Regions from separate parts of the Nocardioides cavernaquae genome, predicted to be linked through region 2. Evidence: predicted binding sites of a transcription regulator. Region 2 holds the regulator's gene; the other holds the start of a gene.
What was found. The regulator HrcA, encoded in region 2, represses chaperone genes, less so after heat shock. The targets are predictions, from matches to a motif close to TTGGCACTCGNNNNNNNCGAGTGCCAA.
Positions count from the first base shown of each region.

Region 1: the regulator HrcA is predicted to act here: its motif matches at 2,020-2,046, upstream of D4739_RS09240 (FmdB family zinc ribbon protein).

Region 1 is NZ_QYRP01000002.1:1,890,721-1,897,374, reverse strand. It holds gene D4739_RS09250 (UTP--glucose-1-phosphate uridylyltransferase) at 1-988, opposite strand, end outside; gene D4739_RS09245 (5-formyltetrahydrofolate cyclo-ligase) at 1,048-1,656, shown strand; gene D4739_RS09240 (FmdB family zinc ribbon protein) at 1,731-1,961, opposite strand; gene D4739_RS09235 (MscL family protein) at 2,141-2,476, opposite strand; gene cpaB (Flp pilus assembly protein CpaB) at 2,549-3,208, opposite strand; gene D4739_RS09225 (hypothetical protein) at 3,283-3,513, opposite strand; gene D4739_RS09220 (LCP family protein) at 3,510-4,694, opposite strand; tRNA gene D4739_RS09215 (tRNA-Arg) at 4,885-4,960, shown strand; gene D4739_RS09210 (saccharopine dehydrogenase family protein) at 4,979-6,145, opposite strand; gene D4739_RS09205 (beta-propeller domain-containing protein) at 6,211-6,654, shown strand, end outside.
Region 2 is NZ_QYRP01000002.1:3,396,653-3,403,306, forward strand. It holds gene D4739_RS16365 (16S rRNA (uracil(1498)-N(3))-methyltransferase) at 1-416, opposite strand, end outside; gene dnaJ (molecular chaperone DnaJ) at 433-1,626, opposite strand; gene hrcA (heat-inducible transcriptional repressor HrcA) at 1,643-2,665, opposite strand; gene D4739_RS16380 (DUF3097 domain-containing protein) at 2,860-3,708, shown strand; gene D4739_RS16385 (TM2 domain-containing protein) at 3,710-4,117, opposite strand; gene D4739_RS16390 (hypothetical protein) at 4,190-4,690, opposite strand; gene D4739_RS16395 (hypothetical protein) at 4,677-5,057, opposite strand; gene hemW (radical SAM family heme chaperone HemW) at 5,110-6,327, opposite strand; gene D4739_RS16405 (dioxygenase family protein) at 6,430-6,654, shown strand, end outside.

The sequences.
Region 1 (6,654 bases), 1.5 Mb from region 2:
CCTTCGGCGTCGAGGGGTCGGCCGGGTCGACGCTCTTCTCGTTGCGGATCAGCGGCAACCCGAGCACGCCGTCGCGGGCGACGAGGGCTGCCTTCATCGCAGCGGTGTCGAACCACAGGTTGTTGGTCGACATGTAGCGGTGGCGAGCCAGGTCGGCGAGCGCCTCGCGGTCGCTGTCCAGGGTCTGCGCCGACTCGCGCAGGACGATGCGCCCGTCGACCTTGCGGCGGGCGAAGTGGCCGCCCTTGCGGTCGCTCGGCGTGCGGCGGACCGCCTCGATCGCGAACGGCGCGCCCGACTGCGCGAACCAGCCCGCGACGCGGGCGTCCGGGACGGCACCGAGGTTGTCGGAGTTGGAGACGAAGACGTGGCGGTAGCCCGCGTCAATCAGCTTGTCGAGCAGGCCCGTCCCGAGCAGCGCGGTGTAGAGGTCGCCGTGCCCGGGCGGACACCACTCGAGGCTCGGGTCCTTGTCGTGGCGGACCGGCTCGAGCGAGCCGACCAGCAGCTTGGGCTCCTTGTTCTGCAGGAACTCCAGCGGCAGGCCCTCCACCGGAAGGGCGTCGTAGCGCTCCAACGCGGCCATGGTGTCGGCGCTCGTGCGGAAGCTGTTCATGAACATCAGCGGCAGCGGCGCGTCGTACTCGGCACGGAGGTGGAGCACCTGCCGGGCGATGATGTCGAGGAACGAGAGGCCGCGGCGCACGCAGAGCAGGGACTTCGCGCGGTCCATGCCCATCGACGTGCCGAGGCCGCCGTTGAGCTTGATCACCGCGGTGTGCCGGATCGCCTCGGTCGCCACGTCGTCGGGGACGGTCACGTCCGCGAGCGAGTCCATCTCGTGCGGTTCGATGGTCGACTCGGGGATCTTCCCCGTCTCACCGAGCTCCAGCAGCCGGAAGTAGTGGGCGAAGACCTCGATCGCCGTGGGATCCACGCCGGCATCGCTCATCTTGTTGCGGGCTCGATCCAGCGCCTTACTAGCCATACCCTCGATCGTAGGCCGATCGGCGAGGACGTGCGGGCGGGACCCCTAGTCTGGTCCGCATGTCGGAGTACGCCGCCGGGACCGGACCAGACCAGAGCCCGGCGCTGCGCGCCGCCAAGACCTCGCTGCGCGACCAGCTGCTCGCCGCGCGTCGACAGCTCCCCCTGTCCGCGGTTGCCACGGGTGCCCGCGCCACCGCCGAGCTGCTGCTCGCCGCTCCCGAGGTACGCCGGGCGGCCACGGTCGCGGCGTACGTGTCGCTCGGCAGCGAACCCGGCACCGCAGTGCTGCTCGACGCGCTCAGGGCAAGCGGGAAGCGCGTGATCCTCCCGGTGCTGCTGGCGGACAACGACCTCGACTGGGCGGCGTACGACGGCGAGCTGGGTCCCGCCCCGCGCGGGCTGCTGGAGCCCACCGGCGAGCGCCTGGGCGTCGATGCGATCGCGACCGCCGACGTCGTCCTCGTGCCGGGGCTGGCGGTCGGAGCAGACGGCATCCGCATGGGGCGCGGCGGAGGTTCCTACGACCGGGCGCTCGGCCGCGTGCCCGTCGGGACGTTCATGTGCGTCCTGCTCCACGACGGCGAGCTGCTCGCATCGGTGCCGTCCGAGCCCCACGACCGACCGGTCACAGCCGCGGTAACGCCGTCAGCCCTCACCCGCTTCTGACGCTTCTCACCGCCGAAAGGTCACCAATGGCGAGTCGAGAGGCCAGGTCTGGCGCCTCGACAGGTCAAGTCTGGTCAGCTGCTGGCGGCAGGAGCGGCGGGCTTCGCCGGGCTGCTGCTCGAGCTGGAGCTGCGCGAGTCGGTGCGGTAGAAGCCCGAGCCTTTGAAGACCACGCCCGCGGCGCTGAACACCTTGCGGAGCTTGCCACCGCAGTCGGGGCAGACGGTGAGCGCGTCGTCGGAGAAGCTCTGGACCTGCTCGAAGGCGTGGTCACACTCAGTGCAGGCGTACTGGTAGGTCGGCACGAGGCGCTCCTCTCGGACGGTTCGGCGGCTGTCGGTGCTGTTCGTGTCACGCAGGTGGCTGGCACTCCGGCCAGCCGACTGCCAATGATACGGGAAAACGAGAAACCCGCCTCCCCGGCGGGGAGACGGGCCTCTCGAAAGCTGGAGCCTGACGGCCCGTGGAGAAGTGGATCAGTGGATCACTTGGCGAGCGAGTCGCGGATCTGCGTCAGGATGTCCAGCTCGGACGGGCCCGCGGCCTCGGCCGGGAAGAACTTCTCCTTGGCCTTCGTGTAGGGCACCACGATGAAGAAGTAGACGACCGCGGCGAGCAGCACGAACGAGATGACAGCGTTCAGGAACGCACCGAACGAGTTCTCCTTGTTGGAGAAGTAGTCCGCAGCGCTCTCGGGCATCTGCGCCGTCAGCCAAGCCACGAAGCTCGTGACGACGAGGCCGAACGACGTCGCCATGATGAACGCGACAGCAACCTCGATCAGGTTGCCGCGGAGGATGAAGTTCTTGAAACCGGACATGCGTTGATCTCCTTCGAGACGCGGGAGGCCCCCAGCCATCCGAGCGACTGGGAACACGTGGTGGCCAGCACCTTATCCGTCGATGGCGACGCTCAGAAGGCCACGCGCGGCGTGACCCGTAACGATTTCGGCCACAGCCGGTGACACCTGAATGACCACGATGCGTCCACGGGATGCCACAGCGGACTGGCTCGCGCCATCGATCGCAGGCAGCGCCAGAACGCGCACGCCGCGGGCCACCGTCACGCCCACTGGCTCGGCGCTCGCCGGATCACCCGAGAGGAGATCGATGCGATCCCCCACCCGGAGCAACGCCACCGTGTCGCCATCGGTGATCCGCACGGGAAGCGCCACCTGACCATCAGCTCCCCTCAGCAGGCCCGGCCCGACCACCCGCACCTCGGTGATCACCTCGCCGCGCCGGACCGGAGTCGCCAGCTGGCGCCCGACCGGGGAGCCCACAACTCCGTCCGGCACGTCGTCGGGCGGCACGGCCGCCTCGACCAGGTCGTCGTCGGCCAGCACCGTGCCCGCAGCCAGATCGCTGCCCGCCCGCAGCACCGTCACGGTCTCTGCAGGTGGCGGTGCCACCGAACGCAGCGCTGCGAACGCAGCAAGGCAGACGAGCACGGCGGCCAGCAACCGCCGGTGCCCGAGCACCACCCGGCGTACGCCGTGGCGCAGGGTCTCGACGCGAACGCGGAACGAGGCGCGCGGATCAGGGTTCTCCATGCCGCGACGCTAGGACGGATCCACGATCGCTCGCCGCGCTCCTCCACAGGCACGCGACCCGAGCGCGAGAAGCCTCAGCCGTGGTGCGGCGGCACCTGCCGCTTGAGCCAGGCCTCGGACGTGCCGGCATCGCCCGAGGCGTCGGGATCGCGGTCGTCGCGGGTCGACTCAGGCAGGACGTCACCGAAGACGGCGGCCAGGCGGGCGCGTCGCTTCCATGCCGGCTCCTTCGCAGGGACCGACCCAGCGGAGGACTCAGCAGCCGGCTCAGCGCCGGACTCGACGGCGGGTGTCTCGTCGCTCATGCGCAGAGCCCGTTCTCCTCGGCGATCTCCTCGGCCGACTTCGTCGGCTCGTCAGACGGCTCGTCGGACGGGGACGAGCTGGGCGAGCTCGACGGAGACGGCTTGTCGCTCGCGCCGGGCGACTCGTCGGCGGTCACCGCCTCGGACGACAGGCGCTTGCTCAGCGGCAGGTCCTTGCGGATCTTGCGCCACAGCTCCTTGGACTCCTCGGTCTTCCAGATCAGCCGGTTGGGGTTCTCCGGCCAGAAGCTCCACGGCACGGTGATGAACTTGATGTCGCTGAGCTTGATGTCGCGGAACTGCGCACCCAGGTCCGCCATCTCCTTGAGGTTGCCCATCGCCTTGTCGACGGTGAGCGACTTGGTGGCGGCCTTGAGGAAGTTGATCAACCGGACCGGGTTGCCGAGCGTCTGGCCACTCAGGACCTTGTTGACCATCGAGGCGATGAAGACCTGCTGGCGCTTCATGCGGCCGATGTCGCCGTTGGCGGAGATGTTGGACCGCACCCGCACGTAGTCGAGCGCCTCCTTGCCCCGCACCTCGCGGCGGCCGGCGTCGAGGTGGATGTTGCCGTGGGTGTCGTTGACCTCTTCGGGGACACAGATTTCCACGCCGTCGACAGCGTCGACCATGTCCTTGAAGCCACTGAAGTCGACAACCACGAAGTGGTCGATGCGGATGCCGGTGAGCTGCTCGGTCTGCTGCACCGTGCAGAGCGGACCGCCGTAGGAAAAGGCGTCGTTCCACATGGCGAAGCCGCCCGGGATCACGTCGCCGTTCTTCTTCTTGCACTCGGGCCGCTCGACCATCGCGTCACGCGGCAGGCTGACGCCGTAGGCCTGCTTCCGGTCGGCCGAGAGGTGCAGCAGCATGGTGGTGTCGGAGCGCTGCCCGCCGCCGGTCAGCCCGTCGATGTTGTTGGCGCCATCGCGCGAGTCCGACCCCATGACCAGCACGTTGATCGGCTGGCGGTCGCCCTCGACCTTCTCCTTGACGGGCCTGTTGGTCAGGGTTTCGATGGAGACGACGTTGAGGTTCCCGTTGAGCGTCCGGTACGTGTAGGAGACGAAGAGCATCACGCCGACAGTCAGGAAGACGATGCCGTAGCTGAACGCCTTCGCGATCCGATGCCTCGGGAGCGCGTCGGCCCGGTGGCGGGCCACGGCGTTCTCGTCGCTCAACGGGCTCTTCTCTCTGACGTCTCCCGGCCCGCTGTTGCAGACCTCCGGGGCAGGCTATCGACCGACCTTGTGACGATTCTCTCCGGTGAACCTGAGAACGGACAAAATGCGGAGATCGCCGCCCGCAGCGAGCCCACGCGCTTCGCGTGCGAGGATGTACGCCGTCGCGACGGGCCCGCCCGCACGACCCGCCCCAGTAGCTCAGTGGATAGAGCAGCCGCCTCCTAAGCGAAAGGTCGCAAGTTCGACTCTTGCCTGGGGCACCACAGGCACTTCATCAGGGCTCAGCGCACCAGCTCGAACTTGATGCCCGCCTTGCGCAGCCGGCTGAGCAGGTTCTCCCCCATCGCCTGGGCGGTGGTGACCATGCCGGCGGTCGGCGGGTTCGAGTCGAGGACCAGGCACAGGGCGGACTCCGCGAGCATCTTCGAGGTCTCGGTGTAGCCGGGGTCGCCGCCGGACACTCGGGTGTGCACGGTCTCTCCCGCGGACTCGCCGACGAAGTCGACGGTGAACCACGACTTCCGGCGGCGAGCCTCGTCCGGGCCCGATCCCTGCGGGACCTTCCGGCCGAGGAACTCACGCAGCGGCTTCACCTGGGCAGCTCCCGCCAGAGCCGCGAAGCCGGCGGCGCCGCCCGCGGCGTACCGCAGCGTCCTGGTGCCGGCGTAGTGCGAGTAGCGGAAGTCGGGACCGTAGGACTTCAGCGCGGCACCGCTGCGCGCGACGACACCGGGGTCGATCGTCGGCAGCGGGAGCAGCCAGTAGCCGAGCAGCTTGTCGCGGTGCGGCTTGCCGGTGACCGCGCGGCTCTTGCGGCCGAGCAGCTTCGGCTCGGCCCTCTTGCGCGCCTGGTGGGCCGCACGCATCTGCCGGGCACGCGGCGCGGAGCCGAGGAACGAGTGGAAGGTGCCGCCGGAGAACGTCGCATTCGACCGTACGACGCCGCGCAGCGTCACCGGCCCACTCGCATCGAGGTGCTGGACGGTGAAGAACGCGCCGAGGTCGTGAGGGATCGAGTCGAAGCCGCACGCGTGCACGATGCGCGCGCCGGAGGCCTCCGCGGCGGCGTGGTGCCTGACGTACATCTCGTCGATGAACTCGGGCTCGCCGGTGAGGTCGACGTAGTCGGTGCCGGCAGCCGCGCAGGCCGCGACCAGCGGCTCCCCGTGCTCGAGGTACGGCCCGACGGTGGTGATGACGGCCTTCGCGCGCTCGACGACCGCGCGCAGCGCGGACTCGTCGGTGACGTCGGCAACGAGGACGTCCATCGTCTCCAGGCGCGGGTCGATGGCGGCCAGCCGCTCACGCACCGCGGCCAGCTTCGCCTCGCTGCGACCGGCGATCGCCCACGTCAGGCGGGCCGGGGCGTTGCGGGCGAGGTACTCCGCGGTGAGCCCACCGGTGAAGCCGGTGGCGCCGAACAGGACGATGTCGAAGTCGCGACTCATGACCCCACTCTGCCCCACTCCTCGCGCCCGGGGAACCGGACCCCGGTCCCCCGCGTCCCACTGACATGTTGACCTCACGCACCCTCGTCCGGGGCGGCCTGGCTGCCGGTGTCGCCGTGGCCGCACTCGGTGGCGCGTTCGCCCTCGGCGCCAACGTCGGCGACGACCCGTCCCCGGCCCCGGGCAGCAGCAACAAGCCCGTGCAGCGCGTGGCGAAGGCCGGCGATCCGCTGGGCTCCGGCGACCTCGCGCTGGTGTCCGCCGGGACCTGCGACGACCTGCTCGGCTGGTACCAGGAGAACACCCGCGACATGGTCACCGCGTGGGGCTGGGGCGGCGGGATGATCTACGCCGAGGGGGGCGGGCCCTGGGTGAACATGCAACGCCGGACCTTCGCCCTCGACAACCTCAACTCCGTGGCTGACGCACCCGTCGCCGCGGCTGCCGGCAAGGCCCTCGACGGCTCGCAGAGCTCCAGCGAGACCGGCACCAACGTGCAGGAGTCCGGG
Region 2 (6,654 bases):
GCCTCACGTGCGGTGGCGACCCACTTCGCATGGGACTTGATCGCGCGCTCGCCGCGCCAGACGGCGACGGACCGGGACGCCGCCCACGGCACGATCGTCGCGACGCCGATCTCGGTGAGCACCTCGACCGCGAGCTCGCCGCGCTCGCCCTTCGGCAGGGCCTGCACGACGGTGATCCGCGGCGACGCGGGCTCCTCCTCGCGCACCACCGAAACAGCCACCGTGAAGACCCGCTTGCCAGTCTCGGCGACCGCTCCGGTCACCGAGAGGCCCGAGCCATCCGTCAGGACGACGGACTCGCCGACCGCCAGGCGGCGCACCGCCACTGCGTGATGGGCCTCGTCGCCCGTCACCTCGACGACATCACCGACGGCAACGCCGGCCAGCGAAGGCACGAGGTGGACGGGAAGCGACATCGCTCAGGGCCAGCGATCAGTGTGTCGTGAACGCGTCGCGGAGCCGGTTGAACACCGACTTGTGGGCAGGCCGCAGGGTGCTGTCCGGCGACTCCTCACCACGCAGGGCGGCCAGCTCGCGGAGCAGCTCCTCCTGGCGCGGGTCGAGCTTGCTCGGGGTGTCCACCAGGATCGTGACGACGAGGTCACCACGCGCCGGGTTGCGCAACCCGGGAACACCGAGTCCACGCAGCGTCACGTTGGTGCCGGACTGCGTCCCGGGGCGCACGTCGAGGTCGAAGGTGTCCTGCATCCCCGGCTGCATCGCAGCGGTGTCCCCGTCGAGCTCGAGGTCGGACTCGAGCGTCGGCAGCGTCAGCGTGGTGCCGAGGGCGGCAGCCGTCATCGGCACCGAGACCGTCGCGTGCAGGTCGGAACCGTGGCGCGTGAACGTGGCGTGCTGGGCGACATGGATCTCGACGTACAGGTCACCGGCGGGGCCGCCACCGGGGCCGACCTCGCCCTGCTCGGACAGCTGGACCCGGGTGCCGTTGTCGACGCCCGCGGGGATCTTCACGGTCAGCGAACGACGCGAGCGGACGCGTCCGTCGCCGGAGCACTCGCGACACGGGTCGGGGATGATCGTGCCGAATCCGCGGCAGGCCGCGCAGGGGCGCAGCGTGCGGATCTCGCCGAGGAACGAGCGCTGCACGTGGGCGACCTCGCCCGCGCCACGACAGGTCTCGCAGCCGATCGGCTTGGAGCCCGGAGCCGCACCCTCGCCGTGGCACGCGGTGCAACGGACAGCGGTGTCGACCTTGAGCTCGCGGGTGACACCGAAGGCCGCCTCGGCGAGCTCGATCTCGAGGCGGATCAGGGCGTCCTGGCCACGGCGTACGCGCGGCTTGGGACCGCGACCACCCATGCCGCCACCGGCCTGCGCACCTCCGCCGCCGCCGAAGAAGGCGTCCATGATGTCGGTGAACGAGAACCCCTGGCCCTGGCCGAAGCCACCGCCGAACGGGTCGCCACCACGGTCGTACGCCGCGCGCTTCTGCGGGTCGCTGAGCACCTCGTAGGCGTGCGACACCTCCTTGAACCGCTCCTGCGTGTCCGGGTCAGGGTTGACGTCCGGGTGCAGCTGGCGGGCAAGGCGGCGGTATGCCTTCTTGATGGTGTCGGCGTCGGCGTCGCGCGCGACACCGAGGAGCTCGTAGAAGTCCTGACTCACTGTGTTCCTATCTGCGTCACTGCTCGTCGAGGATCCTGGACACGTAGCGCGCGACAGCGCGCACCGATGCCATGGTCCCCGGGTAGTCCATGCGGGTGGGGCCGACGATGCCGAGCGTCGCCAGCGCCTGGTCCTGCGGGCCGTAGCCGGTCGCGACAACGCTCGTCGCGGCGAGCTCCTGGTAGGGGCCCTCGTGGCCGATGCGCACGGTCACCGCACCACTGGTCGACGCCTCACCGAGCAGCTTGAGGAGGACGACGTGTTCCTCGATCGCTTCCAGCATCGGCCGGACCGACGTCTCGAAGGAGTCACCGAAGCGGGCCAGGTTGGCGGTGCCGCCGACAGCGATGCGCTCATCGGAACGGTGGTCCGACATCGCCTCGGTGAGGGTCTGCACAGCGGCCTCGACCGCCGGCCGGGCCTCCGGTGCCGTCTGCTCGGGGACGCCACCGAGGGCGGTCGCGGCGTCGGCGATGCGCTCCCCCACGGCTGCCCGGATCAACCGGATCCGCAGGTCAGCGAGGGCGTCATCGGTGAGCGGGGCGGCGAGCTCGACGATGCGCTGCTCGACACGCCCGGTCGACAGGATCAGCACGAGCAGCAGGCGCGTCGGCGCGAGCGCCACCACCTCGACGTGCCGCACCGTGCTGGCGCTGAGTGTCGGGTACTGAACGACTGCAACCTGGCGGGTCAGCTGGGCCAGCAGCCGGACACTGCGCTGCACCATGTCGTCCAGGTCGACCGAACCATCGAGGAAGGTCGAGATCGCACGCTTCTCGGCAGCGCTCATCGGCTTCACCGTGCTCAGCCGGTCGACGAAGAGCCGGTAGCCCTTGTCCGTCGGCACACGGCCGGCGCTGGTGTGGGGCTGGGTGATGAACCCCTCCTCCTCCAGCGCGGCCATGTCGTTGCGCACCGTGGCGGGCGAGACACCCAGCGAGTGGCGCTCGACGAGGGCCTTGGAACCGACGGGCTCCTCGGTCGACACGTAGTCCTCGACGATCGCCCGGAGCACGGCGAGCTTGCGATCTTCGATCATCTCGTCGCCTCCTCTGGCTCACATGGTCGTCTGGCACTCACTCGGATCGAGTGCCAATGGTACCCGGGACGCAACCGAACCGGCCCCCGGCGCGTCATAGAGGGTGACGGTTGCCACGGGGGTGCATGCCGATCTGCGGGCGCACTCCGGCGCGGCTCCACGGCCGCGTCGGAGCGCGCGCCTAGCGTGTCCGGGTGAGCTTTGACCGCTATGGCACCGACGTCCTGAACAACGACTGGCGCAAGCCGAAGAACGGCCGCGCCGTCGAGATCGAGACCGAGCTCGGATTCGTGGTCGAAGAGGTCACGACGGACTGGTGTGGCGAAGTCGTCGCGATCGACCGCGACCTGCGCACGGTCACCCTCGAGGACCGCCGCAAGAAGCGCCGCACCTTCCCGATGGGCCCGGGTTTCCTGCTCGAGGGCCGTCCGGTGATCCTCGGTCCCCCGGTGCAGCTCCGCGCGCCCGCTGCCCCCACCCGCACCGCTTCCGGCTCGATCGCCGTCGGAGGCACCAAGGCCCGCGTCGCCCGTGCTTCGCGGATCTTCGTCGAGGGCCGCCACGACGCCGAGCTCGTCGAGAAGGTGTGGGGCGACGACCTGCGGATCGAGGGTGTCGTCGTGGAGTACCTCGACGGCATCGACGACCTGTCGGAGCACCTGCGCGACTTCGGCCCTGGGCCGACTCGCCGTGTCGGCGTACTCGTCGACCACCTGGTGCCCGGCTCCAAGGAGTCGAAGATCGCGCAGGCCGTGATGAAGTCCGAGGTCGGCAAGCACGTCCTGATCGTCGGCCACCCCTACATCGACGTGTGGGCTGCGGTGAAGCCGTCGCGATTCGGCAAGACCGCATGGCCGACCGTCCCCCGCCACCTGGAGTGGAAGAAGGGTGTCTGCCAGGCCTGGGGCTGGCCGCACCGCGACCAGGCCGACATCGCCCGCGCCTGGAAGCACATCCTCGGTGGCGTGCGGGACTTCAACGACCTCGAGCCTGAGCTGCTGGGCCGGGTCGAGGAGCTCATCGACTTCGTGACCGCGCCGTAGGTCAGCTGCGCAAAGGGCGCCCGAACTGGTCCTTGGAGTCGCCCGCGAGGATCACGATGCCATCGATGAACGGCCACAGGCCGCCGATGCCGCAGGTGAAGATCGTGACGAGAAGCTGCGCGACGCCGAGGCCGGTCTGGCCCATGTACATGCGACCGATGCCGAGCGGGATCAGAATCTGCAGCAGACCGGCGACCAGCTTGGACTTGTCGGAGTACGGCACACCGGTGAGCGGGTGGACGCCGTACGGCGCGGCAGGGTTGAAGCCCGGCGCGCCATAGGCCGGAGCCTGGTAGCCATAGGGACCCTGCGGCGGGACGGGCGGCTGCCCGTATGCGGGCGGCGGGGGCAGCGGGGGCAGCGGCTGGGTCGGCTCGTGGCCCTCGGGAGTCTGGGGCGTCTCGGTCATGCGAGGAGCCTAGGGGCGACGGGCGACGCTCGTGACCGGATCGGCCAGGCTGCGCCACTCAGTCTGCGCCGCTCAGTCTGGGCCGCCCTCGTCGGTGATCTCCCACTCGACCTCGAGCACCTGCGTCTGCTCGAAGGACTCCAGCTCACCGATCGCATCGGCCTCGCCGATCAGACGACGACGAACGCCGTCGGCGATCCGGCTGCTCATCGTCTCGATGGACTCGTAGACCCGGGCGGCACGCTCGTCGTGGACGGCCTGGATCCGTCGGCTGCGCTCGCGGGTGGCCGGGATGGCACGCAGGATCCCGAACGGGATCGCCGCGATCGCGCGGTGGCTCACCCGGGTGATCGAGCTGCCCATGGCCACGGCGTCCGTGCCTGTCTGGACTCCGTCGGCGATCCGCGCACGCATCGTCAGGAAGATCGTGCGTTCGTTGGACCATGCCTGTTGGCGTCGCACAGCTCGTTCCGCAGTGACCAGGGCGCGATCAGTGGCGAAGAAGAGGCGCACGGCGACGGCGGTCAGCAGGCCGACCACGACCAGTGCACCGACGGCACTAGCGAGCAGCATGGACACGCACTTCGACCTCGAGGCCCTGGTCGGCCATCTCCGCCACCATCTCGCGGGAGGCCTGCTCCAGCACGATCTTGCGGAGGCGCTCAGGGGCCATCGCGGCCAGCACGCCCGCGGCCTTGTTGCGCGACAAGGCGACGTCGAGCGGGTTCAGGACCTCCACCACCAGCAGGCGGCGGTTGCCCGCGCCCAGCGTGGCCTCGAGATCGGGTGCCATCGGCGGAGCGGGCTCGAGGAGGGACACCTCGTCGGCAAGGGCCTCGGCGCGCAGCTTGAGCGTGCGCAGCTGCCACAGCAGCAGACCGCAGATCACGGCCAGCACGACAGCAACGATCAGCGCCAGGACAGCAATGGCGAGAGTCATGCGGGATCCCTCCGACGACGCGCCCCGGCGAGGGCGCCTCTCTATTGTGCGGTCACGGAAGCAATTGGTGTAACACCGCGTCAGCCAACAGGCGTCCGCGTGTCGTGAGCACCAGCCGCTCGCTGTCCTCCAGCGGGCCCGGTTCCAGCAGTCCGTCGCCCACCAGCCCTGGCACCGCAGCGGCGCCCGCGGCATCGAGCACGTCGAGCGGGAGCCCGTCGCGCAGGCGCAGCTCGAGCAGCACCCGCTCGGTCCGGCGCTCCTCGTGAGTGAGCAGCTCACGCTCGTGCGCGGGCGACTCTCCCGCCGCCAGCCGCTGCGCGTAGGCGCTCGGGTGCTTGACGTTCCACCAGCGGACCCCGCCGATGTGGCTGTGCGATCCGGGGCCGATGCCCCACCAGTCAGCGCCCTGCCAGTAGAGCATGTTGTGGCGGCAGCGGCTCGCCTCGTCACGGGACCAGTTGGACACCTCGTACCAACTGAGTCCTGCGGCGCTGAGGAGCTCGTCGGCGACGAGGTACTTGTCGGCGAGGTCGTCGTCATCGGGCATCGGCAGCTCGCCACGTCGTACGCGGCGGGCGAGGGCCGTGCCTTCCTCGACGATCAGCGCATAGGCGCTCACGTGGTCGGGCTCGCACGCCAGCGCGGCCTGCACGGAGGTCTCCCAATCGGCAAGGGACTCCCCCGGCGTGCCGTAGATCAGGTCGAGGCTGACCTGGTCGAAGCCTGCTTCGCGGGCCCACTCGACCGCCCGCGGGACCCGCTCCGGGTCGTGGGTGCGGTCGAGGGTGGCCAGCACCGACGGCACCGCGGACTGCATCCCGAACGAGAGCCGGGTGTAGCCAGCCTTGCGCAGCTCCGCCAGGTACTCCGGCGAGACGCTGTCGGGGTTTGCCTCGGTCGTGACCTCGACCCCTGGGGCGAGCCCGAACTCCTCATCGATCGCCTTCAGCATCCGGCCGAGGTCGTGCGCGGGCAACAGCGTGGGCGTTCCGCCACCGAGGAAGACGGTCTCGACCGGCCGGTCGACCTGACCAAGGACCCGGCGCGCGAGGGCCATCTCGGCGACCGCCGTCTCGGCGTACGACGCCTGGTCGGCGCCGCCACCGAGCTCGGCAGAGGTGTAGGTGTTGAAGTCGCAGTAGCCGCAGCGCACGCGGCAGAACGGCACGTGCACGTAGAAGGCGAAGGGTCGCTGCTCCTGACCGGCCAGCGCGGTCGCCGGCAGGGTGCCGTCGAGAGGCGCGGGCTCGCCGTCAGGTTGCTTCACGCGACCATTCTCCCAGCCCCGGCGACGTGCCCGGACCAGCCTCACAGGGAACGCACAGCCGATGCCGCGACGGCGTACAGGCTCACTGCGCAGACTCGCCACATGAGCGAGCACACGACGAACGATCACAGGGAAGGCCTGGCCCACGACCTGCCCGGGCTGATGGCCCGCGGCTACGGCCGGCGCGGACTCCTCGGCCTGCTCGGCGGCGTGGGTGCTGCCACCCTCGTCGTCGCCTGCAGCGCCGATGACGGCCTGACCGATGTCTCCACGGCGGTCGGCGAGGGCGAGATCCCCGAGGAGACGGCCGGCCCCTACCCGGGCGAC